Regions from separate parts of the Citrobacter pasteurii genome, predicted to be linked through region 3. Evidence: predicted binding sites of a transcription regulator. Region 3 holds the regulator's gene; each other region holds the start of a gene.

The links. Region 3 encodes LexA, which represses DNA repair genes until DNA is damaged. Its sites were predicted from a motif close to TNCTGTATGTACATACAGNA; they were not measured.
Region 1: sbmC (DNA gyrase inhibitor SbmC) is a predicted target of LexA. The motif match lies at 2,614-2,633, and genes of this name have one in related genera.
Region 2: dinG (ATP-dependent DNA helicase DinG) is a predicted target of LexA. The motif match lies at 2,396-2,415, and genes of this name have one in related genera.
Region 4: uvrB (excinuclease ABC subunit UvrB) is a predicted target of LexA. The motif match lies at 5,917-5,936, and genes of this name have one in related genera.

What each region holds. Positions count from the first base shown of each region.
Region 1 is NZ_CP077262.1:3,308,335-3,315,789, reverse strand. Features, by position in the region: gene phsB (thiosulfate reductase electron transport protein PhsB) at 1-438, shown strand, start outside; gene phsC (thiosulfate reductase cytochrome B subunit) at 435-1,202, shown strand; gene dacD (serine-type D-Ala-D-Ala carboxypeptidase DacD) at 1,353-2,525, shown strand; gene sbmC (DNA gyrase inhibitor SbmC) at 2,650-3,117, shown strand; gene I6L54_RS16305 (FUSC family protein) at 3,225-4,283, shown strand; gene I6L54_RS16300 (DUF496 family protein) at 4,522-4,857, shown strand; gene I6L54_RS16295 (GHMP family kinase ATP-binding protein) at 4,897-5,763, opposite strand; gene I6L54_RS16290 (acetate/propionate family kinase) at 5,856-7,070, opposite strand; gene pduV (propanediol utilization protein PduV) at 7,055-7,455, opposite strand, start outside.
Region 2 is NZ_CP077262.1:3,658,118-3,665,572, reverse strand. Features, by position in the region: gene I6L54_RS17885 (class-II fumarase/aspartase family protein) at 1-820, shown strand, start outside; gene I6L54_RS17880 (DASS family sodium-coupled anion symporter) at 854-2,275, shown strand; gene dinG (ATP-dependent DNA helicase DinG) at 2,430-4,580, shown strand; gene ybiB (DNA-binding protein YbiB) at 4,610-5,578, shown strand; gene I6L54_RS17865 (malate/lactate/ureidoglycolate dehydrogenase) at 5,741-6,826, shown strand; gene ybiJ (DUF1471 family protein YbiJ) at 6,923-7,183, opposite strand.
Region 3 is NZ_CP077262.1:4,842,297-4,849,751, forward strand. Features, by position in the region: gene dnaB (replicative DNA helicase) at 1-149, opposite strand, end outside; gene I6L54_RS23320 (quinone oxidoreductase) at 214-1,197, shown strand; gene pspG (envelope stress response protein PspG) at 1,499-1,741, opposite strand; gene dusA (tRNA dihydrouridine(20/20a) synthase DusA) at 1,875-2,873, opposite strand; gene I6L54_RS23335 (cupin domain-containing protein) at 2,980-3,468, opposite strand; gene zur (zinc uptake transcriptional repressor Zur) at 3,584-4,102, shown strand; gene I6L54_RS23345 (CsbD family protein) at 4,147-4,356, opposite strand; gene dinF (MATE family efflux transporter DinF) at 4,493-5,812, opposite strand; gene lexA (transcriptional repressor LexA) at 5,933-6,541, opposite strand; gene I6L54_RS23360 (diacylglycerol kinase) at 6,651-7,019, opposite strand; gene plsB (glycerol-3-phosphate 1-O-acyltransferase PlsB) at 7,191-7,455, shown strand, end outside.
Region 4 is NZ_CP077262.1:3,682,592-3,690,046, reverse strand. Features, by position in the region: gene bioA (adenosylmethionine--8-amino-7-oxononanoate transaminase) at 1-852, opposite strand, end outside; gene bioB (biotin synthase BioB) at 929-1,969, shown strand; gene bioF (8-amino-7-oxononanoate synthase) at 1,966-3,120, shown strand; gene bioC (malonyl-ACP O-methyltransferase BioC) at 3,107-3,892, shown strand; gene bioD (dethiobiotin synthase) at 3,855-4,553, shown strand; gene I6L54_RS17980 (ABC transporter ATP-binding protein) at 4,519-5,241, opposite strand; gene uvrB (excinuclease ABC subunit UvrB) at 6,010-7,455, shown strand, end outside.

The DNA of each region.
Region 1 (7,455 bases), 1.5 Mb from region 3:
GAAAACGAACCTGAGGTGCTGTCTCACTTCCAGTTTGTCCGCGTCTCCTGCCAGCACTGCGAAGATGCGCCTTGTGTCAGCGTCTGTCCGACTGGCGCTTCGTTTCGGGACGAAAACGGCATTGTGCAGGTGGACAAGTCCCGCTGTATTGGCTGTGATTATTGCGTTGCCGCCTGTCCGTTCCATGTGCGCTACCTGAATCCACAAACAGGAATTGCAGATAAATGTAACTTTTGCGCAGACACCCGTCTGGACGCTGGACAATCGCCTGCCTGTGTTTCCGTATGCCCTACGGATGCGCTGAAGTTTGGTCGCCGTGATGACCCTGAAATTCAGCACTGGATTCTTCAAAAAGAGGTTTACCGTCAGCAGGATACGCGTAGCGGTGCGGTGAGTATTTTTCGGCGTAAAGAGATTCATCAGGAGGGAAAAGTATGAATTCTATCTGGGGAGCAGAGCTTAATTATGCGCCAGACTACTGGCCGCTGTGGCTCATTTATGCCGGCGTAGTCATTCTGTTGATGATTGCCGGTCTGGTGATGCATGCACTGCTGCGTCGAATGCTGGCACCCAAAACGGCAGCCGGAGAAGAGCACCGTGACTATCTCTACTCACTGGCTGTCCGCCGTTGGCACTGGGGAAATGCGCTGCTTTTTATCCTGCTTCTGCTCAGCGGTTTGTTCGGCCATTTTTCTATCGGACCGGTAGCGCTGATGGTGCAGGTGCACACCTGGTGTGGATTCGCATTACTGGCTTTCTGGATTGGCTTCGTCATGATCAATGCCACCAGCGGCAACGGTAGTCACTATCGTGTGCAATTCAGCGGGTTGATAACGCGTTGCCTGCTGCAAACGCGTTTTTATCTGTATGGGATAATGAAAGGTGAGGCACATCCGTTTGCGGCAACAGCGGAGAATAAATTTAACCCCCTGCAACAGTTAGCCTATCTGGCCATCATGTATGCGTTGGTTCCGTTGTTAATCATTACCGGGTTGCTCTGTCTTTACCCGCAGATTATAGGCGCCGGGCCGGTGGTGCTGGTGCTGCATATGGTGTTGGCGATTGTTGGCATTCTGTTCATTTGTGCACATATTTACCTGTGCACATTGGGTGACACACCGGGGCAAATCTTTCGCAGCATGATTGACGGCTATCACCGTCATCGCAGCCATCATGCAGAAACAGCATCACATAAAGGCTAATCCTGCGCGTTTTTTGCAGGAGAAGTCCGTCTGACTTTCTTCTTTAACAGCAAGAAAATGTGCCTTATGTCACATTTTCTTGCAATTTATCCCTGTTTGTTCGGCAGAACTTCCGTAAAAAGAACGGCTATTTCTCCTGGTTATGAGGACATGCTGTTGAAACGCCGTTTGTTTATTGCCGCTTCGCTATTCGCGATAAGTTTTTCGTCCGCTTATGCGACTGATGTCGCCAGTTTTGCACCTCGGCCTCCCGCCATCAATGCTGGCGCGTGGGTGCTTATGGATTACACCACTGGCCAAATCCTGACCGCCGGAAATGAACACCAGCAACGCAACCCCGCCAGCCTGACCAAGTTAATGACCGGCTATGTTGTCGATCGCGCGATTGATAGCCACCGCATTAGCCCAACGGATATCGTCACAGTCGGACGTGACGCATGGGCGAAAGATAATCCGGTGTTTGTAGGCTCATCATTAATGTTCCTGAAAGAAGGCGATCGCGTGTCAGTACGTGATTTAAGTCGCGGCTTAATTGTCGATTCCGGCAATGACGCATGCGTCGCGCTGGCTGATTACATCGCGGGTGGACAGCCACAGTTTGTCGCGATGATGAACAGTTACGTTGAGAAGCTGAAGCTTAAAGATACACATTTCGAAACGGTGCATGGGCTGGACGCACCGGGCCAGCATAGCTCGGCCTACGATCTGGCCGTCTTGTCCAGGGCGATTATTCACGGGGAACCTGAGTTCTACCACATGTACAGTGAGAAGAGTCTTACCTGGAACGGTATCACGCAGCAAAACCGTAACGGACTGCTGTGGGATAAAACGATGAACATTGATGGCCTGAAGACCGGGCACACATCCGGGGCAGGATTTAACCTGATCGCCTCCGCAGTTGACGGACAGCGTCGCTTGATTGCCGTGGTCATGGGAGCCGAGAGCGCGAAAGGGCGCGAGGATCAGGCACGCAAACTGCTGCAGTGGGGGCAACAAAATTTTGATACGGTGCAGGTTTTGCGTAGCGGTAAGCAAGTCGGCGTCGAACGAATCTGGTATGGCGATAAAGAAAAAATTAGCCTCGGTACCGAGCAGGATTTCTGGATGGCGCTACCTAAGGCTGAAGTCCAGAATATCAAAGCAAAATATGTTCTTGATAAGAAAGAATTGGTAGCGCCTATTGCCGCGCATCAACGCGTGGGGGAAATTGAACTCTATGACAGGGATAAGCTGGTGGCGCATTGGCCACTGGTCACCCTGGAATCAGTGAGTAAAGGCAGCGTATTTTCGCGTCTGAGCGATTACTTCCACCATAAGGTGTAATTTTTCACCCATGCTACTGACTGGCAAGAGTGCGAAACTGCTCACATAATAATCACTATTTCCTTGTGGCCGTAATACACAATAATTACACTGTATATAAATACAGTGTAATGACGGAGGTTATATGGAGTACGAGATAAAGCAAGTCGATAAACGCAGGATTGCCGGTTTTCATATGGTTGGACCGTGGGAGCAAACGGTAAAGCAGGGTTTTGAGCAGTTAGTCATGTGGGTGGATGACAAGCAGATAGTGCCGCTGGAATGGATCGCCGTTTATTACGACAACCCGGATGTTGTGCCTGCTGACAAACTGCGCTGCGATACTGTGGTTTCCGTCGCAGAGAATTTCGAGATCCCAGAGAACAGCGAAGGTGTGATACTGACTGAACTGGCCGGTGGTGAGTATGCTATTGCTGTTGCTCGTGTTGAAAATCATGACTTTGCGACGCCATGGTATCAGTTTTTTAATCTTCTGTTGCAGGACGCAACATACCAGATAGCCGCCAAACCCTGTTTTGAGATTTATATGAATAATGGCATGGAAGACGGTTACTGGGACATCGAAATGTATGTTCCAGTACAGCCGAAGTAGCTGTTTTTTGTGTAAATCAGGATGAAAGTCTTGGTGATAACGATGATGTTTTCACTAAAAAAGCAGGTACAATTCTGTTCTTTGCTATTCCCTGACGGAGTGGATGAGTGCGTGCCGATAAGTCGCTGAGTCCTTTTGAAATTCGTTTGTATCGTCATTATCGCGTAGTGCACGGTATTCGCATTGCGCTGGCGTTTCTTCTTACTTTTCTGTTGGTTCGCCTGCTGGATATTCCTGAAGGTACGTGGCCTCTGATCACGCTGGTGGTGATTATGGGGCCTATTTCATTCTGGGGTAATGTCGTCCCAAGAGCGCTTGAACGCATCGGCGGGACGATTCTGGGCTCAGTACTTGGGCTGGTTGCTCTGCGTCTCGAACTCCTGTCACTTCCGCTTATGCTGATATGGTGCGCAGTAGCGATGTTTCTCTGCGGCTGGCTGGCCTTAGGTAAAAAACCCTATCAGGCGTTGCTGATTGGTATAACGCTTGCCGTCGTCGTCGGGGCTCCCGCGGGTGACATGAATACAGCGTTGTGGCGCGGTGGCGACGTGATTCTGGGATCGTTACTGGCGATGCTGTTTACCGGCATCTGGCCGCAGCGGGCATTTATTCACTGGCGTATTCAACTGGCGCATTGTGTCACGGGTTATAACCGGGTGTATCAGGCTGCGTTGTCACCTAACTTGCTCGAACAGCCCCGACTGGAGAAGCATTTACAACAACTACTGAGTGACGTTGTCAAAATGCGTGGACTCATCGTTCCTGCCAGTAAAGAGACCCACATCCAAAAATCAATCTTTGAAGCTATTCAGACGGTTAACCGCAACCTGGTGTGCATGCTTGAGCTGCAAATCAACGCGCTGTGGGCGACGCGTACCAGTCACTTTGTGATGCTGAACGCGCATACCTTGCGTGAAACTCAGCTCAGAACGCAACAAGCGCTACTGACGATCACTCATGCGCTATACGAAGGTAATCCGCAGCCGGTGCTTGCCAATACCGAAAAACTTAATGATACCGTGGCAGAGTTGCGCCAACTCATCGCTGAGCATAAAGGCGATAATGTTGCTGAAACACCTATTCATGGCTATGTCTGGTTGAATATGGAGATGGCACGGCAACTGGAATTGCTCTCACATTTAATTTGTCGCGCGCTGCGCAAATAAAGAGCAGATGAGGGGATTGGTTTTACTGCTGCTTCGATTCAGCAAAGATTAAGGGTATGATACTGAAAAAGGCTAAAACCATTGGTAACTACAATGGCTTTACCCTCGATAATTCAGGTTTCAGCCATGCATTATCAATGCAGATGCAACTTGAAGTATGGCGGGCATGAAAGTAATGTTGACCCACTTTAGCCGTTGTTTTAACGAATCCGAATCTCACATTATCAGGGGTGTAAAAATGGAAACTACCAAGCCTTCTTTCCAGGACGTGCTGGAATTTGTTCGTCTGTTCCGTCGTAAAAACAAACTGCAACGTGAAATCCAGGACGTTGAGAAAAAGATCCGTGACAACCAGAAACGCGTCCTGCTGCTGGACAACCTGAGCGACTACATCAAGCCGGGGATGAGCGTTGATGCTATCCAGGGTATCATCGCCAGCATGAAAAGCGACTATGAAGATCGTGTAGATGATTACATCATCAAGAATGCAGAGATCTCTAAAGAGCGTCGTGATATCTCTAAAAAGCTGAAAGCCATGGGTGAAGTGAAAAACGGCGAAGCGAAAGCAGAGTAACGTTTTATGGCAGTAGGGGGCGCTGCTAAGCGGCGGCCCCTACTGTAGTTTTACCCCGCCTGTTACCATCCGCAGTAAATGCTGCTCAGGCCAGTGAGTTGTCAGTTTTTTCTGTGCCAGCATCCATTTGATGTAATCAACATCATGACGTTTTCTGTCCAGCATCAGACCCACCACGCTGCCGCTGTGCGCAACGTTCACCCCGTATAAATCACATTCTTCTACCAGCGCCAATAGCGAATCGAAATCTGGTTTTGGCAACAACATTTGGCTGGCGATTGCGCTAAGTGTGGCAGCCTCTCCCATCCGATAGGGATTTTGGCTAATACAGGCTTCCTGTACTTTTTCCCATGCACGTTTCAGCGCGGGAGCACCGGCCTGTAACCCGGGCTGGCGCGGAATGCGGTGATAATCTGCGGTACGTAATGTTTCCGGACTTTCCAGAACCAACAGGTCAAGCTGGGGCTGCGCTTCACAAGGAATTTGCGTAGAAGCGTCGTTATGATCGAAAAGGGTTAACTGACGGAAAAGGGTGCTGTCGGTAGGTTCAAGAGATACGCAAAGCTGCGCCAGTGTAGGTTCATCAAGCTGATGACCCAGAAAATGAGCGGTGGCAAGCGCGGTGGCGGCAATATCTGCGGTGCTGCTGGCCATTCCTTTCGCAATGGGAATCGTTGACTGGATATCTATTCGAATATCCTGACTGATATGCGCCGGGTAGTGCCAGTGCTGCAATAACCGGTCAACCATCGCTCGCGAGAGTGGGCGTTCATCCACTTGTGGTGATCCTGAACTGACCTCGACGGTGCTATACCATTCAACCGGGCAGGAGACCAGCTTCTCACTGCCCAGAATCCAGCCCTGGATAAGTTCCCCGCACGATGCAGGACATTGCGCAACAGCCACGTCTTCACCTTTGTGATCAGCAATCATCGGCGCATAGTGTCATGGCGATCGCGCTATTACCATGATTTGCCGCAATTTGCGGTGCAGCAGGATTAAGCAGGAATGTCCAATGTCACAGTTTCTGATATCGCTATACGCATAACATCCTGCGCGATCATCAACTCTTCATTGGTATTTATAACGGCCACTTTGACCAGCGCAGTTTCAGTTTGAATGAAGGTTGCGTTGCGCTGATTTTTTTCATCATCAACGGCCAGACCTAAGAAATTCAGATTGTGGCAAATCGCAGCGCGTGCTCGGGCTGAGTTTTCACCAATTCCACCCGTAAATACCAAAGCATCCAGACCGCCCATCTGCATAATATAACTGCCTATTGTGGCACGAATTCGCTCTGCAAACAGCGTAAGTGCGAGTGCAGCCTGTGAGTCGCCTTCGTCTGCGGCGCGTTCAACGTCACGATAGTCTGATGAGATACCGGAAACCCCAAGTAATCCCGATTCATTGTTGAGGAGTTGGTTAAGTTGCTGCGGTGTTTTGCCTTCGCGCAGGGCAATCCACGGCAAAATTGACGGGTCAATATCTCCGCTGCGCGTACCCATCATCACGCCAGACTGAGGTGTAAAGCCCATCGAGGTATTCACCGATTTTCCGCCCTTGATGGCACAGATGCTGCTGCCATTACCAAGATGACAACATACGACGCGCAGTGCGCTGAGCGGGACGCCCAGCTTTTCAGCCAAAGCGGTACTGATGTATTTATGGCTGGTACCATGAAAACCATAACGCCGAATTCCCAGCTCTGAGTAATAGCGCCAGGGCAGCGGATAAATAAAAGAAGGCTCAGCCAGCGTCTGATGAAAAGCAGTGTCAAAAACTGCGACGGCAGGAGCTTCGGGTAATAGCTGACGAAAAACAGCGATCCCCAGCGCATTAACCGGATTATGCAGTGGTGCCAGTTCTGCAAGGCGCTCTATTTCGGCCAGTGTTTCATCGTTGACGAGGGCTGAGTCTTTAAAGGACTCACCACCATGTGCGACGCGATGACCGACGCCATCGATCTCTTCCAGATTTTTGATGATGTTCAGGCTAAGCAGTTTTTCCAGTAACAGAGTTACTGCTTCACGGTGATCGGCAACGGGTAACGTCTCCTGCCATTTCTGCACGGGTGTTTTAAGCGTGACCTGCGCGTCAGACATCCCGATACGTTCAATCAGCCCCTGGCAGATCATTTCACCCTGCGGCATCGCCAGCAACTGAAACTTAAGAGAAGAGCTACCTGCGTTTATGGCCATTATTTTGTGAGACATGACGGTTCCTTTGCATTCAGAAAAATGAACATCTCATCGACCCCGGTATTCTCCAGCGCGCTGGTGATAAACACGTTCTGCGCTCCTGCCTGCACCAACCAGCTTTCTACGAGTGAAATTCTCTGAGGGTTAGCTAAATCGGCTTTGGTGACGAGGCCGATAACAGGTCTGTTCATTGGGCCAGTAAAACCGGGAGAAAAAGGTGACCATGGGGCGTCAGCATTCAGTACCAGAGCGATAATGTCGGCTTCACAGGCGCTGGCCAGCAACGCACTGTACAGGCAGCGGTTCTCAAGATATTCACCTGGCGTGTCTATTGTCGTTGGCGACCAGACAATCGCCTGAGTTTTCTGGTAATGAAGTGCTTCTCCACGCAAACATTGTG
Region 2 (7,455 bases), 1.2 Mb from region 3:
GGAACGTCTGACTCAGGCGCGTCCTCGTGTATTGGTCGGCGAATTTGCGGGTGCAGCCGGTACGCTGGCATCGCTGGGGGATAAAGGGCTGGCGGTACAAAAAGCGATGATGGAAGAACTTGGGCTGAATGTCCCTACGTCCACATGGCATGTTGCGCGTGATGGTTTTGCCGAAGCGGTGAATCTGTTAGCGGTGATTACCGGGTCGCTGGGCAAGATTGCCTACGACGTAATGCTGCTGGCAGCAAACGAGTTTGGTGAGTTGTATGAGCCGTTTGTTAAAGGGCGCGGCGCCAGCAGTACTATGCCGCAGAAACGCAACCCTATTTCCAGCGAGTTAATGCTGGCCTGTGCCAAAGGCGTTCGCCAACAGGCAGGGCTGATGCTTGATGCAATGGTGCAGGATCTGGAGCGTGCAACCGGGCCGTGGCATGCCGAATGGATTGCTATCCCGGAAAGTTTCGTCCTCAGCGCCGGGGCATTGCATCAGGCTAACTTTATGCTGGCGGGGCTGGTGGTTGATGAAGCGGCGATGAAACGTAACCTCGGCATGACCAACGGACTGATTGTGGCTGAAGCGGTCATGATGGGACTGGCGCCGTATATCGGTCGTCAGGATGCGCATGACGTCGTGTACGACGCCTGTCGTATCGTCAATGAACAAGGGGGACGACTGGCGGATGTGCTGAATGCGATGCCATCTGTCTCGGAACGACTTGACCCGCAGTTGATTGAAGAACTGACCGACCCGGCAAATTACCTTGGAATGGCGCCAGCAATGGTGGATCAGGTATTAGCGAGATATATGTCGCGGAAATGAACGCTCTTGGGCTAACGGAATAAGGATATTTTTATGTCAACAAATTCTGTCGCGGGAAAATCCATTCTGTCGTTCCTGATACCGCTGGCGATAGGCGCGATCGTTTGGTTTTATCCCGTACCTGATGGTCTGACGCCTCAGGCCTGGCATATGTTCGCGATATTTGCCGCGACCATTGCCGCGATCCTTACCCAGCCGCTCCCTTCGGGGGCGGTGATGTTGATTGCACTTTGCGTGGTCATTTTTACCAAAACCTTGCCAGAGGCAAAAGCATTGTCAGGTTTTGCATCCGGTACGGTATGGCTCATTTTCTGTGCCTACGTCTTGTCTCTTGGTTTTGTAACCTCGGGATTGGGGAAACGTATTGCGTATAAAATGTTATCGCTCTTTGGTGGCAGTAGCCTGGGTATCGCTTACTCACTGGGGGTTTCCGATCTGATTATGGCCCCGGCGATGCCATCCGTAACCGCGCGTTCCGGGGGGATTATTTTCCCTATCACTCGTTCCATCAATGATGTATTGGGTTCCGCACCAGGGGCAACGGGCAAGCGTATCGGCGATTTCTTAACCATGGTGTGCTTCCAGTTTACGCCGATTACCGGGGCAATATTTCTCACCGGGATGGCGGCGAATCCGCTGGTAGCGAGTCTGGCGAAATCGTCATTAGGAATAGAGATAACCTGGGGTGGATGGTTTATTTCCGCAGTGGTCCCTGCGATGGTCTGTTTCTGCCTGATGCCGCTACTGGTCTATAAATTATTGGATCCCGAGCTTAAGCGTACGCCGGAGGCGAAAGCGATGGGCAAACAGGCCCTCGGTGAGCTCGGTTCGATGAGCAGCAACGAGAAAAAGGTCGCGTTTGGTTTTGTGCTGGCGCTGGTTGGCTGGGGTACCAGCTTGATTACGGGATTGTCTGCCACATCTGTCGGGCTGGGATTAGCTGCGTATCTGTTTGCCTCGGGCGCTGTTAGCTGGAAAAGTTTGCTTAATGACCATGCGGCCTGGGATACGGTGATCTGGTTTAGCGTCATTATTAGTCTGGCGACAGGGCTTGCCGATCTGGGCTTTATTAAATGGATGACCATAAAATTAGGCAGCGGTATTCAGGGTTTTGGCGCGATCGAATCGTTTATTGTGTTGGGGATCCTTTACATTTACGTCCATTATCTCTTCGCTACGGCGACCGGGCATGTCGCTGCACTGTATGCCCCTTTCGCGGCCACGGCGATCGCAGCAGGCGCGCCGCCGATGATGGTGGCTATTTGCTTCGGTATCTTTAGTAACCTGATGTGGGGGAATACCGAGTACGGTGGTGGACCTGGCCCCATTTATTTTGCCCAGGGTTATTTTGAACGTCCGCGCTTTTACAAAATCAACCTCTGCGTGGTGACGGCGAATGTGATTATCATTTTTGTCGTGGGCATGCTGTGGTGGAAGCTGTTGGGATACTATTAAGCGTTAGCGAATTATTGGCCGGACAGGACCCGAACAGCCGTCCGGCCAGGAAAAATGAATTGCGAAGCGCTTTCCAGAATGGGGGAAAAAGGTACATCCAGGGACTGAAATGTGCCACAATAGTGGCTGTTTATACAGTATTTCAGGTTTTCTCATGGCACTAACGGCCGCGTTAAAAGCGCAAATCGCCGCCTGGTATAAGGCGCTTCAGGAACAGATCCCCGACTTTATCCCCCGTGCGCCGCAGCGGCAGATGATTGCTGACGTTGCGAAAACGCTGGCAGGTGAAGAAGGGCGGCATCTGGCGATTGAAGCGCCGACCGGGGTGGGGAAAACCCTGTCGTACCTGATCCCCGGTATTGCCATTGCGCGTGAAGAACAAAAAACGCTGGTGGTCAGTACCGCCAACGTTGCTTTGCAGGATCAGATCTACAGCAAAGACCTGCCGTTGCTGCGTAAAATTATCCCCGATCTGCGTTTTACCGCCGCGTTTGGTCGTGGTCGCTATGTCTGCCCGCGTAATTTAGCGGCGCTGGCCAGTACCGAACCCAATCAGCAGGATCTGCTGGCCTTTCTCGACGATGACCTGACGCCCAACAACCAGGAAGAACAAAAGCGCTGCGCCAGGCTAAAAGGCGATCTCGATAGCTACAAGTGGGACGGGCTGCGCGATCACACGGGTATCGCCATTGATGACGGACTCTGGCAGCGTCTGAGCACCGATAAAGCGAGCTGTCTGAACCGCAACTGCCACTACTATCGTGAATGTCCTTTTTTTGTCGCCCGCCGCGAGATTCAGGAAGCCGAAGTGGTGGTAGCCAATCACGCGTTGGTGATGGCGGCTATGGAAAGCGAAGCCGTTTTGCCAGAGCCGAAAAACCTGCTGCTGGTCCTTGATGAAGGCCATCATTTGCCGGATGTTGCCCGCGATGCGCTGGAGATGAGTGCAGAAATCAGCGCCCCCTGGTATCGGCTCCAACTGGATCTGTTTTGCAAATTAGTCGCGACCTGCATGGAGCAGTTCCGCCCGAAAACCACGCCGCCACTGGCGAACGCCGAGCGGTTGAACGGTCACTGTGAAGAGCTATATGAGCTGATTGCCTCACTTAATAACATCCTCAATCTCTATATGCCCGCTACCCAGGAAGCGGAACACCGCTTTGCAATGGGAGAACTGCCTGGTGAAGTGATGGAGATCTGCCAGCGACTGGCGAAACTGACGGAAATGCTGCGCGGTCTGGCTGAATTGTTTCTCAACGATCTCAGCGAAAAAACCGGCACCCACGATATTGTGCGTCTGCATCGGGTTATTTTACAGATGAACCGGGCGCTGGGCATGTTTGAGGCGCAAAGCAAATTGTGGCGTTTGGCATCGCTCGCGCAGTCATCAGGCGCGCCGGTGAGTAAATGGGCGACGCGTGAGGTGCGTGACGGACAGATCCACGTCTGGTTTCACTGCGTGGGGATCCGCGTGAGCGATCAGCTCGAACGCCTGCTGTGGCGCAGCGTGCCGCATATTATTGTCACTTCTGCCACGCTGCGTTCTCTCAATAGCTTCTCGCGTCTTCAGGAAATGAGCGGGCTGAAAGAAAAGGCCGGAGACCGCTTTGTCGCGCTGGATTCACCGTTTAACCACGTTGAGCAGGGCAAAATCGTTATTCCGCAGATGCGCTACGAACCGTTAATTGAGCACGAAGAGCAGCATATCGCGGAAATGGCCGCCTATTTCCGCGAACAACTGGAAAGTAAAAAGCATCAGGGCATGCTGGTACTGTTTGCCAGCGGTCGGGCGATGCAGCGTTTTCTTGAGCACGTTACCGATCTGCGCCTGCTGTTGCTGGTACAGGGCGACCAGCCGCGCTATCGTCTGGTGGAGTTACACCGAAAACGGGTAGAAAACGGCGAACGCAGCGTGCTGGTTGGGCTGCAGTCTTTTGCTGAAGGTCTGGATTTGAAAGGCGAGCTGCTGAGCCAGGTGCATATTCACAAAATTGCGTTTCCGCCTATCGACAGTCCGGTAGTGGTCACTGAGGGGGAGTGGCTGAAAAGCCTGAACCGCTACCCTTTTGAGGTGCAAAGCTTACCGGCAGCATCGTTCAATTTGATCCAGCAGGTTGGGCGACTCATTCGTAGCCATGGCTGCTGGGGTGAAGTCGTGATCTACGATAAGCGGTTGTTGACCAAAAACTATGGCAAGCGTTTACTGAATGCGTTACCCATTTTTCCGATAGAGCAACCTGCTGTGCCAGACGTTATAGTAAAACCAAAAGAAAAAACGAAACCTACGCGCCGCCGTCGGCGTTAACGATGCGAGCAACAGGAAAGGAGTTATCGATGGATTACCGCAAAATCATCAAAGAGATTGGGCGAGGTAAAAATCACGCGCGTGACCTGGACCAGGATACTGCTCGCGGACTGTATACCCATATGCTGAATGGCGATGTCCCTGACCTTGAGATGGGCGGCGTGCTGATTGCGTTGCGCATTAAAGGAGAGGGAGAAGCGGAGATGCTGGGCTTTTATGAAGCGATGCAAAACCACACCATTCGCCTGACGCCGCCAGTTGCCAAACCCATGCCCATTGTTATCCCCAGTTACAATGGCGCGCGCAAGCAGGCGAATTTGACGCCGCTATTGGCGATTTTACTGCATAAGCTGGGATTCCCGGTGGTGGTGCATGGCGTCAGCGAGGATCCTACCCGCGTGCTGACAGAAACCATTTTTGAACTGATGGGGATTGCGCCGACGCTGCATGCCGGGCAGGCACAGGCAAAACTGGATGGTCATCAGCCGGTGTTTATCCCGGTAAGCGCGCTGTGCCCTCCGCTGGAAAAACAGTTGGCGATGCGCTGGAGAATGGGGGTGCGCAACAGTGCGCACACGCTGGCTAAATTAGCCACGCCGTTTGCCGAAGACGCCGCGCTGCGTCTTTCCAGCGTGTCACACCCGGAATACGTCTCACGTGTGGCAAAATTCTTCGGCGATATCGGTGGACGTGGCCTGTTGATGCACGGTACCGAAGGCGAGGTGTACGCCAACCCGCAGCGCTGTCCGCAGATAAGCCTGATAGATTCGTCCGGCGTGCGAGTGCTACAGGACCGACAGAGCGAGATGCCTGACGAGCCGGTACCGCTGCCGGTGGCAAAAGACCCGGAAACCACCGCACGCTGGATTGAGCGTTGTCTGGCTGGCAGTGAGCCGGTTCCGGCATCGCTGAAAATCCAGATGGCCTGCTGCCTGGTGGCAACCGGTGAATCCGCGATGCTGGATGAAGGACTTGCTCGCGTCGAGCAAAGTTTCTAATCCATTTGTTGTTCCGGCGGGCCATTTACCAGGCCTGTCGGTTCTCTCTTTTCATCAACGTGAAATTTCTGCACGTTTATTGACCTCCTGAGCGCCGTGGCGCAGCATAGTTTGTTGAATAATAAGAAACACAATCAACACGCGACACAACAGGAGATAACAATGAACAGTGGACATCGCTTCCATGTGCCAACGCTGCACGCCTTTATCCAGGCCGTGTTTCACCAGATGGGAAGCAATAAACAGGAAGCGCAGTTGGTGGCCGATCATCTGATTGCCTCTAACCTCGCCGGTCATGACTCCCACGGCATCGGCATGATCCCAAGCTATATTCGCTCATTCTCGCAGGGACATCTGCAGATCAATCGTCATGCCAAAGTGGTTAAAGATGCGGGGGCGGTGATTACGCTTGATGGCGATAGTGCCTTTGGCCAAGTGGCGGCGCACGAAGCAATCACGCTGGGGATTGAAAAAGCGCGCCAGCACGGTATCGCCGCCGTGGCATTACATAATTCGCATCATATCGGACGTATTGGCTACTGGGCGGAGCAATGTGCGGCGGCAGGTTTTGTCTCAGTGCATTTTGTGAGTGTGGTCGGGATCCCGATGGTCGCACCGTTTCTTGGCCGCGATAGTCGTTTTGGCACCAACCCCTTCTGCGTTGTTTTTCCGCGTAAAAATACCTTCCCGCTATTGCTCGACTATGCAACCAGTGCCATCGCGTTTGGCAAAACCCGGGTGGCATGGCACAAGGGGGAGCCGGTGGCTCCGGGATGCCTGATTGATACAAACGGGATGCCCACAACCGATCCTGCCGTGATGCAGGTCTCTCCGCTGGGGTCGTTGCTCACGTTTGCCCAACACAAAGGTTATGCGCTGGCCGCGATGTGCGAAATTATGGGTGGTGCGCTTTCAGGGGGTAAAACCACGCATGAAGAGAGCCTGCAGACCAGCCCGGACGCCATCATTAACTGTATGACCACAATTATTATGAATCCGGAACTGTTTGGCGCGCCGGACTGTGACAACCAGGTTGCGGCATTTGCTGAATGGGTGAAAGCGTCCCCGCATGCTGAAGATGCCCCGATCCTGTTGCCAGGGGAGTGGGAAGTGAATACTCGCGAGGAACGGCTGGAAAAAGGTATTCCGCTGGATACCGGAAGCTGGCAGGCGATTTGCGAGGCGGCCCTGCAAATAGGCATGCCGGACGCCGTGTTGCAGGAATTCCGTCAACGGCTGGAATACTAAGCAAAAAAAGCCCGTCCAGTGGCGGACGGGCAAACAAAGGGTAACAAACAGGGTCAATGAGGGTTGGAGCATTGGGTCGTACAGGTAATCTTTCGGTTATTTATAGATAACCGCGGTGCCGCTCATTTTGTCTTTACCGACAGCGGAAGTGATGCTGTAACCAGATGCACCAGCAGCAGCCGCTTTCTCAGCCAGTTTGGCTTCCAGGCCATCCAGCGTGGTGGCGCCATCAGCAGAAACTACACCAATCTTATTCATGCTTTGTGCCTGAGTGGAGGAAACCGGCTCGGCAGCGAAAACGCCAAATGACAGGGTAGACAGGGCGATAGCAGCAACAGCAAATTTAATGTTTTTCATGATTTTTCTCTCGCAGGTTTATTCGGTTAGTCGATGTTCTGTTAAGAAGACGTTGTTCCGTCGATGTGATAAGTATCACGTTTTTTTGGGTGAGAGAAAATCGAATAGAATTGACGACATCAATCAAAAAAATTGAATGACAAATAACTTATTGAATATTAATAAATTCAGACGAGGGATTTACAGTTCTTGTCACTACGCTTTACAGAGAAACCAACAACGGCACATTTTGCCACACAGAGTGCGAAAAAGCGTGCTCGTAAAGGAAATCG
Region 3 (7,455 bases):
TCGTCCCAGCGTTCGTTATCCAGCATTAAACCGCCCAACACCGACTGTTCCGCTTCAATCGAGTGCGGCGGTACTTTCAGCCCGGCGACCTGGGGATCGCGCTCACGAGCATCAGTCTGTTGTTTGTTGAAGGGTTTATTTCCTGCCATAGTGAATGGAGTTACCGAGATAATGATTGGGTCGAAAGATTACCACATTTCTTTTGGAGGAAGCATGGCAACGCGTATTGAATTTCACAAGCATGGTGGTCCTGAAGTGCTTCAGGTCGTCGAGTTTACGCCTGCAGATCCGGCGGAAAACGAAATCCAGGTCGAGAATAAAGCGATTGGTATCAACTATATCGACACTTACATCCGCAGTGGTCTTTATCCACCGCCTTCTCTGCCCAGCGGTCTGGGAACCGAAGCCGCAGGCGTCGTCAGCAAAGTGGGGAGCAAAGTGGCGCACATTAAAGCTGGCGATCGCGTGGTTTACGCCCAGTCTGCGCTTGGCGCTTACAGCTCAGTACATAACGTTCCGGCCGATAAAGCCGCCATTCTGCCTAATGCCATCTCTTTTGAGCAGGCAGCAGCCTCATTTCTGAAAGGGTTAACCGTTTTTTATCTGCTGCGTAAAACCTATGAAATCCAGCCCGACGAGCCGTTTTTATTCCATGCGGCTGCTGGCGGCGTCGGGATGATTGCCTGCCAGTGGGCAAAAGCATTGGGTGCGAAGCTGATTGGTACCGTCGGCAGTGCGCAAAAAGCGCAAATTGCGCGGCAGGCCGGCGCATGGCAGGTTATTAACTATCGTGAAGAAAGCATAGTTGAACGAGTGAAAGAGGTAACCGGCGGTAAAAAAGTGCGGGTGGTGTATGACTCGGTAGGGAAAGATACCTGGGAAGCCTCACTGGATTGCCTGCAACGCCGGGGATTGATGGTCAGCTTTGGTAATGCTTCCGGGCCGGTGACTGGCGTGAACTTAGGTATTCTGAACCAGAAAGGTTCGCTGTACGTGACCCGTCCTTCACTCCAGGGGTATATCACCAATCACCGTGAATTAACTGAAGCCAGCAATGAGCTGTTCTCGCTGATTGCCAGTGGGGTGATCAAAGTGGATGTCGCGCCGGGTCAGAAATTTGCGTTAAGTGACGCGCAACGGGCCCATGAAGCACTGGAAAGCCGGGCCACGCAGGGCTCGAGTTTACTGATCCCGTAATGCTCCGACTTCCCCTAAATAATTCAAGCAGCAGGAAGGCGGCAATTGAATGAATCCCCAGGAGCTTACTGGAGTAAGTGACTGGGGTGAATGAAAGCAGCCAACACACCTGCGGTTTGAATTATGACGGGGAAGTAAAGAATTAGGGCTTCCCGTAGGAAGCCCTTTCTTTTTTTAGTTCGGCTGTATGTAGGGTACAGCTCGATGAATTCGTTAACCGCGCAATAGTGACAGATTTGATAATCAATTCCTATTTGGTTCTAAAGGCAATGTTGCAGGTTGTGACGCACCGCTCAATACCTTAGTAAAATCGACGGTTATTGCGCTGATACTGTGGGACTTTTGGCGCTTTTATCGCCTTGATAATCCACACCACGGCAACGGCCAGGAGCAGCCAGGGTAAAAGTTTTATCATCAAGGCAAAGAGTCCGCCCAAAAACATCACCACAGTGGCAACCACCAATGCGGCCAACACCCCCAGCAAAGATACGCCGGTGACCATCAGCATGATAAAAAACCCAATCACAAAAAGTAGTTCCAGCATGGCTCTCTCCCGAAATGAAATTCTCTCCATTGCATTACAAGAAACATGCCAAAATTAATGCATTGATTTATAAAGAAAACGCCCCGCGACAAAGCGCAGGGCGTGGTGAAATTAACTAACTTTTGGTGAGAACTTAACGCTTGTCTGCCACCAGTTTCAGCGCGTGTTCCAGAACGTTAATATCGGCCCCGGCTTTATGCGCATTTTCACTCAGATAACGACGCCATTGGCGTGCGCCTGGAATTCCCTGGAACAACCCCAGCATGTGGCGGGTCACATGCCCCAGATACGTACCTTTACTCAGCTCCCGCTCAATATAGGGATACATGGCACGCACCACGGCGACAGGGTCTGCATCCGGCGTGGTCGCAGCAAAAATTTCACGGTCGACCGACGCCAGAATCCCCGGGTTTTGATAAGCTTCACGCCCCACCATCACGCCATCCATATGTTGCAGATGCGTTTTTGCTTCTTCCAGTGATTTAATTCCACCGTTAATCGACATCGTCAGCTGCGGGAAATCACGCTTCAACTGATAAACACGGTCATAATCCAGCGGCGGGATCTCACGGTTTTCCTTCGGGCTTAGCCCGGACAGCCAGGCCTTGCGGGCGTGGATGATAAACATCTCACATTCACCTTTACCGGAGACCATATTGATGAAGTCACACAGGAATTCGTAGCTGTCCTGATCATCGATACCGATGCGCGTTTTGACCGTCACCGGAATCGACACCACATCGCGCATCGCCTTCACGCAATCAGCGACCAGTTGCGCATTCCCCATCAGGCAAGCGCCAAACATCCCGTTTTGTACGCGATCGGAAGGGCAGCCGACGTTGAGGTTAATCTCGTCATAACCTCGTGCTTCAGCCAGCTTTGCGCACTGGGCCAGCGCGGCAGGATCGCTCCCGCCCAGTTGCAATGCGACCGGATGCTCTTCTTCGCTATACGCCAGGTAATCGCCTTTGCCATGAATAATTGCCCCGGTGGTCACCATCTCCGTATAGAGCAGCGTCTGGCTGGACAGTAAGCGCAAAAAGTAGCGGCAGTGTCTGTCCGTCCAGTCGAGCATCGGCGCGATAGAAAAACGATGAGCGGGAAAAGCGGTAGACTGAGATTCAGGCAGCATGGCGAATATTCAAGCATCCGGTTAAAAAAGGGGCGCTACTATAGCATAGACCGTTGCGATAGTGAGCCACATCATCGTGGATAGCGCCCTTCGTCCGCGTGGATCGTCATTTCCGCCCGGGTTTTCCGTCGTGTGGACCAAAAAACTGTGGAGGATGGTCAACCCAGCGATCCTCGCGCGTGGCGGCATAAACCGGATTAAGCGGATAATAAATGCGATTGTATTTTTTGTTCGCCTCACCGACGACCAGCAGACGTACCTCTTCACTGGTGTTATTGATAAAGGTGTGACACACACCGGTTCCTGCCGGGAAACCAACGCTGTCGCCGGGTTCCAGCTTCCATAAGTAACCATTGATCCAGGCTTCCGGGTAGCCTTCCAGCACGTAGATGAACTCTTCTTCATCACTTTCAGCGTGTGGATAAGAAGTACGACGACCCGGCGGCAGGCGTTCGTGATGAATGCCTAATCGCCCTAACCCCAACCTGCGGGCCAGCGGCGCGCCAATAGAAAAAAGCTCATCGCTGCCTGGATAGGTGGAGTCATCAGGCCCCTCAACTTCACGCCAGTGGCGAATACAATCGGGTCTTTTCATGTTAATTTTCCAGTGTTGCGATGCGTCAGGTATAGCACACAGCGGTGGATCTCGGCGTTTTAAGCAAAACATGATAAAGTAAGGGATTAACCTTCCACGCAAATCGAGGCGCCAAATGGACAAAACCACCACGCAGGAGTTATTGGCTCAAGCTGAAAAACTCTGTGTGCAACGTAACGTGCGGCTAACGCCACAACGCCTCGAAGTGCTGCGCCTGATGAGCCTGCAGGAAGGTGCGATCAGCGCCTATGACCTGCTTGATCTGCTGCGGGAAACCGAGCCGCAGGCCAAACCCCCTACCGTGTATCGTGCGCTCGATTTTCTGCTGGAACAAGGGTTTGTGCATAAGGTGGAATCCACCAACAGCTATGTCCTTTGCCATCTGTTCGATCAGCCAACCCATAGCTCGGCAATGTTTATTTGTGACCGCTGTGGCGTGGTAAAAGAAGAGTGTGCGGAAGGCGTGGAAGATATTATGCATACGCTGGCAGCTAAAATGGGATTTGCTCTGCGCCATAATGTGATTGAAGCCCACGGCCTGTGTCCGGCATGTGTGGAAGTTGAATCATGCCGCCATCCTGGCGAATGCCAGCATGACCATACAATTCAGGTGAAAAAGAAAGTCGGGCGGTAAATAAAAGAGCGTACGTCCTTGTACTCTCAGGAGGGAGGGGTTAATTACCAGCGGTAATCGTTGCGTTTTTCCCAATCTTTAACTTCTTTCTCCGCCTGATCTTTCGCGTACCCGTATCGTTCCTGGACTTTACCTACCAGCTGGTCGCGTTTACCTTCAATGACCGTCATATCATCATCGGTCAGTTTGCCCCATTGCTCTTTCACTTTACCTTTGAACTGTTTCCAGTTACCGCTGACTTCGTCTTTATTCATCATCAAGTCCTCATCGTTAGGTTGTGAATAGCGCGAGTGCCATGTCCAGACACATGCTGTTTTCTCTGGACGTGAGAATAAGTGTAGTCAGTGATTCTGAGCTTTATTTACTATTCGGAATTTTTAACCATTCCTTTCAGGCAAACCAGGTACCATTACGCCAGTGACGCCGCCAGATAAAGGCCAGCGATAGCCCGCGCAGCGCGAGAAAAACGGTTAACGCCAGCCACAAACCATGATTTCCGAGCCACGGCAACGTCAGGAGCGTTAAGGTGAATCCCACTGCGGCAACGGCCATACTGTTGCGCATTTCTGCAGCCCGCGTCGCGCCAATAAACATCCCGTCGAGCAGGTAACACCAAACGCCCACCAGCGGTAACACCACCTGCCAGAAAAGATAGCGATCGGCCAGCTGTTGGATTTGCGACAGCGAGGTCAGCAGCGCCACAATCTGCTCGCCGAACAGGGCATAGACCAGCGAAAAAAGGATCGCCACAATTCCCGACTGCCGACACGCCGCTCGCCAAACATCCAGCAGTTGACTGCCATCCCGCGCGCCATAAGCCTGACCAGAATGGGCTTCCACGGCATAGGCAAATCCGTCCAGCGCATAGGCGGTGAACGTCAACAGAGTCATCAGAACGGCGTTGACTGCAATAATATCGCCCCCGAGACGCGCCCCCAGCACCGTAATCGCACCAAAACAGAGCTGCAACAACAGCGAGCGCAGCATGATGTCACGGTTAAGCGCCAGTAAACGGCGGAAGTTGCCACGCCACGCCTGCTTCAGCATTGCCAGCGAAATTCCGCGCATATGCAGGACCTTACGTACCATCATCAGACCGATCAGCAAAGTGGCATATTCGGCAATCACCGTCGCCAGCGCCGCGCCCTGTACGTTCATATGCAGGCCCATCACCAGCCACAAATCGAGCATGATGTTAAGCACATTGCCGACAATCAGCAGGATAACCGGCGCACGCGCATATTGAACGCCAAGCAACCAGCCGAGCAACACCAGATTGGCCAGTGAGGCGGGCGCGCTTAACCAGCGGATTTCCAGGAACCTTCGGGCCTGCTCCAGCACCGCTTCGCTACCTCCCACGATATGCAACGCCAGGCTGATAACCGGTGCGCGAAACAGTGCGATAAGCAGCCCCGCTCCCAGCGCCAGCATCAGCGGCTGAACCAGCGCGCGCGCCAGTGCCTGCGGATTTTTCGCACCGAACGCCTGGGCTGTCAGACCAGTGGTACTCATACGCAAAAAAAGCAGCAGCATAAAGAGAAAACTGGTCGCTGTTGCGCCAACGGCAACGCCACCAAGGTAGACCGGGCTATCCAGATGACCAATCACCGCCGTATCCACCAGTCCCAGCAGTGGAACAGTGATGTTGGAGAAAATCATCGGTAAGGCAAGGTGCCAAAGTGCTTTATCAGAGGAGGTAAAGAAAGGCATGGAAAGGAGCCTGAAAAGAAATTAACGCGTTTTTGTAGACCCGATAAGGTAGCATCATCGGGCAATTTGCCGGAGAGCGACGTAAACGCCCTCTCCGGCCTACAGGAAATCAGCAGATCATTACAGCCATTCACCGTTACGAATCACGCCTACCGCCAACCCTTCAATGGTGAAGTTTTGCTCGCGCAGATCGACAACGATAGGTTTAAATTCACTGTTTTCCGGCAGAAGTTCAACCTTGTTGCCCTGCTTTTTCAGGCGCTTAACAGTGACTTCATCATCAATACGGGCAACAACAACCTGGCCGTTACGCACGTCCTGCGTTTTATGCACAGCCAGTAAATCGCCATCCATAATCCCGATATCTTTCATCGACATACCGCTGACGCGCAGCAGAAAATCGGCGTTCGGTTTGAACAGTGATGGGTCAACCTGGTAATGGCCTTCGATGTGCTGCTGTGCCAGAAGTGGCTCACCGGCCGCGACACGACCAACAAGCGGTAAACCTTCCTCTTCTTCCTGCAGCAGGCGAATACCACGCGATGCGCCAGAAACGATTTCCAGTACACCTTTACGCGCCAGTGCTTTCAGGTGTTCTTCAGCCGCGTTTGGGGAACGGAACCCCAAACGCTGCGCGATCTCCGCACGCGTCGGTGGCATACCTGTCTGGCTGATGTGATCTCTAATGAGATCAAACACCTCTTGCTGCCTGGCCGTTAACGCTTTCATTCCGCCCCCTGGGTGTATATACAGTTATGCTGTGAGTATATACAGCTAAAGGCGAATTTGGAACCGCAAACTGCACAAAAAACAGGAGATTTATGAAGTTGTGGAACCTTTATCGCAAATGCGACCACAACAGGATGCCCCAGGTGATCAGAGCGACAAAAATAGAAAGCAATACTGCAGCCGATCCCATATCTTTCGCCCGGCCAGAAAGCTCGTGATACTCCGAACCTATTCGGTCGACGACCGCCTCAATGGCGCTATTCAGAATTTCAACGATCATCACCAGCATCACCGAACCAATCAGCAGTACGCGGGTAATCGCGTCAACGTCCAGCCAGCAGGCGATGGCTACCCCCAACAGTACGGCAACGCTTTCCTGACGGAATGCCGCCTCATTGATCCATGCGGCGCGGAAACCTTGCCAGGAATAGCCTGCTGCTTTGATAATCCGAGTAAATCCAGTGGTATTATTGGCCATCAAAAGAACCTTTTTACATAATTAGCGTGAGTATTATTGTATCGTTACCCTGTTTGTTTCAGGGCATAAGCAAAGCTGCGCGAAGTATGACGGGATACCACAGAAATTCACTAAACTTTCTGATATCCTTGCAGCGCATTTGCATTATTAACCAGAGGCTTTACATCGTTTATGTCCGGCTGGCCACGAATTTACTACAAATTACTGAATTTACCATTAAGCATCCTGGTAAAAAGCAAGTCTATCCCGGCGGAACCCGCCCCGGAATTGGGACTCGATACCTCTCGTCCCATTATGTACGTCTTACCGTACAACTCAAAAGCAGACTTGCTGACGCTGCGTGCCCAATGTCTGGTGCACGACCTCCCTGACCCCCTGGAACCGCTGGAGATAGATGGGACTTTGCTGCCGCGCTACGTGTTTATACACGGCGGCC
Region 4 (7,455 bases), 1.2 Mb from region 3:
GGAAAGGGTCATTGTCCCGCCGGTTAACGCTTTGCCGAGGCACAAAATATCTGGCGTAATATCGGCGTGTTCACAGGCAAACAGCTTGCCGGTGCGACCAAACCCGGTGGCGATTTCATCGGCAATCAACAGGATACCTTCACGGTCACACATCTTACGAATACGTTTCAGCCATTCGGGGTGATACATACGCATACCGCCAGCGCCTTGTACGATTGGCTCAAGGATCACCGCCGCTATCTCGTGGCGATGCGCGGCCATCAGGCGGGCGAACGGTACCATATCCAGTTCATCCCACTCACCGTTCATACGGCTCTGTGGGGCTGGGGCGAACAGGTTTTCTGGCAGGTAACCCTTCCACAGGCTATGCATTGAGTTGTCGGGATCGCAGACCGACATTGCGCCGAAGGTGTCACCGTGATAGCCGTTACGAAACGTCAGGAAACGCTGACGCGCTTCGCCTTTGGCCTGCCAGTATTGCAGCGCCATTTTCATTGCCACTTCGACGGCAACCGAACCTGAATCCGCGAGAAAAACGCACTCCAGCGCCTCGGGCGTCATCGCCACCAACTGGCGACACAATGTAATGGCCGGGGCATGGGTAATACCACCAAACATCACGTGTGACATGGCATCAATCTGCGTTTTCATCGCGGCGTTCAGTTGCGGGTGATTGTAACCGTGGATTGCCGCCCACCAGGATGACATGCCGTCAATCAGTCTTTCACCGTTGGCTAAAATCAGTTCGCAACCTTCGGCGCGTGCTACCGGATAAACCGGCAAAGGGGAGGTCATGGAGGTATATGGATGCCAGATATGGCGTTGGTCAAAAGCAATATCGTCCGTTGTCATAATCGACTTGTAAACCAAATTAAAAAGATTTAGGTTTACGAGTCTACACAAAACTCACAACGAAACGTATATCAATATGGCTCACACTTCTCGCTGGACAATGTCGCAAGTCACCAAATTATTTGAAAAACCCCTGCTGGATCTGCTGTTTGAAGCGCAACAAGTGCACCGTCAGCATTTTGATCCGCGGCAGGTACAGGTGAGTACGCTGCTGTCGATTAAAACCGGTGCCTGTCCGGAAGACTGCAAATACTGCCCGCAAAGTTCCCGCTATAAAACCGGTCTGGAAACCGAGCGTCTGATGGAAGTTGAGCAGGTTCTGGATTCCGCGCGTAAGGCGAAGCAGGCAGGTTCAACGCGGTTTTGCATGGGCGCGGCGTGGAAGAATCCTCACGAACGCGATATGCCTTACCTGGAACAGATGGTTCAGGGCGTAAAAGCGCTGGGGCTGGAAGCGTGTATGACGCTGGGCACGTTGGACGAAACCCAGGCTCAGCGTCTGGCCAATGCGGGTCTGGACTACTACAACCACAACCTCGACACCTCGCCGGAATTTTACGGCAATATCATCACCACCCGTTCGTATCAGGAGCGCCTGGATACGCTGGATAAAGTGCGTGAGGCGGGCATTAAAGTGTGCTCCGGCGGGATTGTGGGGCTGGGGGAAACGGTCACCGATCGCGCGGGTCTGCTGCTGCAACTGGCGAATCTGCCAACCCCGCCGGAAAGCGTCCCCATCAACATGCTGGTGAAAGTAAAAGGCACGCCGCTGGCTGATAACGACGATGTCGATGCGTTTGATTTTATTCGCACTATCGCCGTCGCGCGCATCATGATGCCGACCTCGTATGTGCGTCTTTCCGCCGGGCGCGAGCAGATGAACGAACAAACCCAGGCAATGTGTTTTATGGCTGGGGCCAACTCGATTTTCTATGGTTGCAAACTGCTCACTACACCCAACCCGAACGAAGACAAAGATCTGCTTTTATTCCGCAAACTCGGTCTGAATCCGCAACAAACGGCGGTACTGGCGGGCGATAACGAACAGCAGCAACGCCTGGAGCAGGCGCTGCGTACTCCGGATACCGACGATTACTACAACGCGGCAACCGTATGACCTGGCAACAAAAAATCGACGATGCGCTGGCAGCGCGTTGTGCTGCCGATGCCCTGCGTCGTCGCTATGCAGTGACGCAGGGCGCCGGTCGTTGGCTGCAGGCTGATGGTCGCCAGTATCTGAATTTCTCCAGCAACGACTACCTTGGCTTAAGCCACCACCCGCATATTGTGTGTGCGTGGCAGCAGGGGGCAGAACGGTTTGGCGTCGGCAGCGGCGGCTCGGGTCATGTCAGCGGTTATTCGGTTGCGCATCAGGCGCTGGAAGAAGAACTGGCCCACTGGCTGGGCTATTCCCGGGCACTGTTGTTCATCTCCGGTTTTGCCGCTAATCAGGCGGTGATCACCGCGCTGATGGGCAAAGAGGATCGGATTGTTGCCGACCGACTCAGCCATGCGTCGTTGCTGGAAGCGGCCAGTCTGAGTCCCGCCGTGTTACGCCGTTTTACCCATAACGACCCGCAACATTTGGCTCGTCTGCTGTCAGCCCCTTGTCCGGGGCAGCAGCTCGTGGTGACTGAAGGCGTATTCAGCATGGATGGCGATAGCGCACCGCTGGCGGATATCCATGCCGCAGCGCAACGCCAGGGGGCCTGGTTGCTGGTGGATGATGCGCACGGTATCGGTGTCACTGGTGAAGAAGGTCGCGGATCATGCTGGCACTCGCAGGTCAAACCTGAACTGCTGGTGGTGACATTTGGTAAGGGATTTGGCGTCAGCGGCGCGGCAATCCTGTGTTCAGACAGCGTGGCTGATTATCTGCTGCAATTTGCCCGTCATCTGATTTACAGCACCAGCATGCCGCCTGCTCAGGCGCAGGCATTGCGTGCCGCGCTGGCAGTGATCCGCAGTCGTGAGGGCGATGAACGCCGGGAAAAACTGGCTATGTTAATCCAACGTTTTCGTGCTGGCCTGGATATTGCGGATTTCACGCTGGCAAACTCAGACAGTGCCATCCAGCCATTGATCGTGGGCGATAACCATAAAGCGCTGCAACTGGCGGAGGCTTTACGCGCTCAAGGTTGTTGGGTGACCGCCATCCGGCCTCCTACGGTACCGGTCGGCACAGCCAGATTGCGGCTGACGCTGACGCAGGCGCATGAATGCCAAGATATCGACTGTTTACTGGAGGTGCTGCATGGCGCAGGTTAATAAACAGGCCATTGCTGCCGCATTTGGACGCGCTGCTTCCCGCTATGAGCAACATGCCGGGCTACAGTGTCAAAGCGCCGACGCCTTGCTGGCGCTACTTGGTGAACGGGATTATGCACGGGTACTGGATGCGGGGTGCGGCCCTGGGCGCATGAGTCGCTACTGGCGTGAGCAGGGAAGCGAAGTCAGCGCACTGGATCTTTCTGAACAAATGCTGGCAGAGGCACAGCGGAAAAATGCTGCCCACCACTATCTGCTGGCGGATATTGAAGCCATCCCACAAAACGCCGCCACCTTTGACCTGGCCTGGAGCAATCTGGCGGTTCAGTGGTGCGATAATTTACGCGGGGCGCTAAACGAGCTTTGCCGGGTTGTGCGCCCCGGAGGCACGGTGGCGTTTAGTACGTTGGCACATGGTTCGATGCCTGAATTACGCCGGGCGTGGCAAGCGGTAGATGACCGGGAGCACACCAACCGTTTCTTGCCCGTGGAGCAACTTGAAAAGGCTCTGCATGGCTGGGACGTTGAGTATCAGCTTCATACGGTGACACTGTGGTTTGATGACGCGTTGAGCGCCATGCGCTCGCTCAAAGGGATCGGTGCGACGCATCTCCATGATGGACGCGAACAGCGCGTACTGACCCGTTCACAACTGCAGCAGTTACAGTTAGCCTGGCCCTCTGTGCAGGGAAAATACCCGCTGACGTATCAACTTTTTTTAGGAGTAATTCAACGTGACCAGAACGTATTTTGTCACCGGGACGGACACTGAGGTTGGTAAAACAATTGCCAGCTGTGCGCTCCTGCAGGCAGCGGGGCAATTGGGTTATCGAACGGTCGGCTATAAGCCTGTAGCCTCTGGGAGTGAAATGACGGCAGATGGTCTGCGAAACTCTGACGCCCTTGCCCTGCAGCGCAACAGCGCTGTGGCAGTGAATTATACGGCAATCAATCCCTATACCTTTGCCGAACCCACGTCACCGCATATCATCAGCGCTGATGAAGGGCGACCGATTCTGGCCTCAGTGATGTCTGCTGGTTTACAGGCGCTGCGAATGCAGGCTGACTGGGTGCTGGTGGAGGGCGCTGGCGGTTGGTTTACGCCGCTTTCACCCACGCTGAGTTTTTCTGACTGGGTACAAACAGAACAACTGCCGGTGATTCTGGTGGTTGGCGTCAAGCTTGGCTGCATCAACCATGCCATTCTGACTGCGCAAGCGGTACAACAGGTTGGGTTGACGCTGGCGGGGTGGGTCGCCAATGATGTGGCTCCGCCAGGGAAACGCCATTCTGAATATATGGCAACGCTGAAACGCGCGATTCCGGCCCCGCTGCTGGGGGAGATCCCATGGCTGGAAGACGAGCCAGAACGCGCAACGACAGGGCATTACCTCGACCTTAGCGTTTTGCCTCTGGCGCCATCCAGCCGTTAAGAAACGGGTCGTTGAGCTGCCCCAGTTGTCCCTGGGCCACATTGCGTCCGCGATGTAACAGGCAATAGCAATCAGCGACCCGACGAATAAACGGCAGGCTTTGCTCTGCGAGCATAATGGCGATGCCCAACTCCTGGCTTAGCCTCACAATCAGGTTCCCCAGCTTGTGGATATACGCCTGACCCGTTCCTCGCGTAGGCTCATCGAGGATCAGCAGGCGTGGGCGTGTAACCAGCGCGCTGGCGAGCGCGAGCTGGTGCTGATTATCCTCTGATAAGGCAACCCCTTTGGTCTGACGCAGACTGTATAACTGTGGGAAGAGGCGGTATATATCGCTGCTGTTCATCGTTTCGCTTTCCTCAACCGCCTGGCGCGCAATATGCAGATTTTCCTCGACCGTCAGCTGCGAAAAAATCCGTCTCTGTTGTGAAACGGAGTTAATACCCAGCGCAATGCGATTTGCCGCTGGGATCGGGCTCAGATCGCACGGTGGTGCGCCTGCCTGATGCCAGACCATCGTACCGCTTTCAATAGGCAAATTGCCGATGATGCAATTGGCCAGCGTCGTTTTCCCCATCCCCGGAAGTCCCAGCACACCGGTACACTTGCCGGGCTGCAGGTCGAGATCCACATCCCATAGCGTGTGCTGGTTACCGTAATAGTGATTCACTGCGCGAAGACTCAACATAGATTTTCTCCATCATGAAGTTATCCGCCCGACAGGCCGGGGAGCAGAAGAAAATTGCAAATCTCTTGCCACAAATGGGAAATGCGCGAAAAACAGCGGGATAGCGTGATCCACCGGCAGCGATATCTGGTTTTTAACGATACGGGTTAATTTTGCGCACATTGCCAGTGCCTGGTCGCGTCGGGATGGTGCAGGCAGGTAAATGGTGAAAATGCGAGCAAGATCTCGACCACCTCCAGGGCTTCGTTAGCTGATAAATATAAAAAAATGGCGATAATTTTTTTTTATCCCACTCGAAAAGAGCAAGTCGGTGTTTTTGCCAGGCGGCAGTCAGCACGGGCTGGAGGCAGTTATCCACTATTCCTGTGGATAACCTTGTGTATTAGAGTTAGAAAACACAATGTAAGCGAGAGAAGACGCGGCCTGCGACTAAATTGATGCGAAAGACGGCTCGAGAGAATAGTTATTGAAATACAGAATGTTAGATAAAAGCAATGGCTGTCGCGGAAGTGTCATGCGTTGCCATAAAACTTTCATCTGCCGTCTTGACAAATGTTAAAAAAGTCATTGGTTTGGGGATAACACATTTTTACTGGTGTTTTATCCCGCCAGTGCCAAAATTTTAGCCTGCTCTGACGGGCATTCTGATGGCGTAACAGAAATATTCTGGTGTGTTACTGTTTTTTCATCCAGTATATTTTACTGGCAAAATATACTGCTGCGGGTAAAATTACACACCTGCCCGCCCATTGCTTCAGGTAGCTGCTCATGAGTAAACCGTTCAAACTGAATTCCGCTTTTAAACCCTCTGGCGATCAGCCTGAGGCGATTCGTCGCCTGGAAGAAGGGCTGGAGGATGGTCTGGCGCATCAGACGCTGCTCGGGGTGACGGGGTCGGGGAAGACATTCACTATCGCCAACGTGATTGCGGACTTGCAGCGTCCTACCATGGTGCTGGCTCCCAATAAGACGCTTGCTGCTCAGCTGTACGGTGAGATGAAAGAGTTCTTCCCGGATAACGCAGTGGAATATTTCGTCTCCTACTACGACTATTATCAGCCGGAAGCTTATGTCCCGAGCTCGGATACTTTTATCGAGAAAGATGCGTCGGTAAACGAACACATTGAACAGATGCGCCTGTCGGCGACCAAAGCCCTGCTTGAACGGCGGGATGTGGTGGTGGTGGCCTCGGTTTCCGCGATCTATGGTCTGGGCGATCCGGATCTGTATCTGAAGATGATGTTGCACCTGACGGTGGGGATGATTATCGATCAGCGTGCGATCCTGCGCCGGCTTGCTGAACTGCAATACACGCGTAACGATCAGGCATTCCAGCGCGGGACGTTCCGCGTGCGTGGTGAGGTGATCGATATCTTTCCGGCCGAATCTGACGATATCGCGCTACGCGTCGAGTTGTTTGATGAAGAAGTTGAGCGCTTGTCGCTGTTTGACCCGCTGACCGGGCAGGTTGAATCCGCTATTTCGCGCTTCACCATTTACCCGAAAACCCATTACGTGACGCCGCGCGAACGTATTGTGCAGGCAATGGAAGAAATTAAAGTCGAGCTGGCGGAGCGCCGCAAAATCCTGCTGGCGAACAACAAGCTGGTGGAAGAACAGCGTTTAAGCCAGCGTACGCAGTTCGATCTGGAAATGATGAACGAGCTGGGTTACTGCTCGGGGATTGAAAACTATTCACGCTATCTGTCCGGACGCGGTCCGGGCGAGCCGCCGCCGACGCTGTTTGATTACCTGCCCGCCGATGGCCTGTTGGTGGTGGATGAATCCCACGTTACGATTCCGCAAATTGGTGGGATGTACCGTGGCGACCGGGCACGAAAAGAGACGCTGGTTGAGTATGGATTCCGTCTGCCGTCGGCGCTGGATAACCGTCCGCTGAAGTTTGAAGAGTTTGAGGCGCTGGCACCGCAAACCATTTATGTCTCAGCGACACCGGGCAATTATGAGCTGGAGAAATCCGGTGAGGATGTGGTCGATCAGGTGGTGCGGCCGACCGGGCTGCTGGACCCGGTCATTGAAGTTCGTCCGGTGGCGACACAGGTTGATGACCTGCTGTCTGAGATCCGCACCCGTGCGGCGATTAACGAACGCGTGCTGGTGACGACACTTACCAAACGCATGGCGGAAGACCTCACCGAATACCTTGAAGAGCACGGCGAGCGGGTGCGCTATCTGCACTCCGACATTGATACC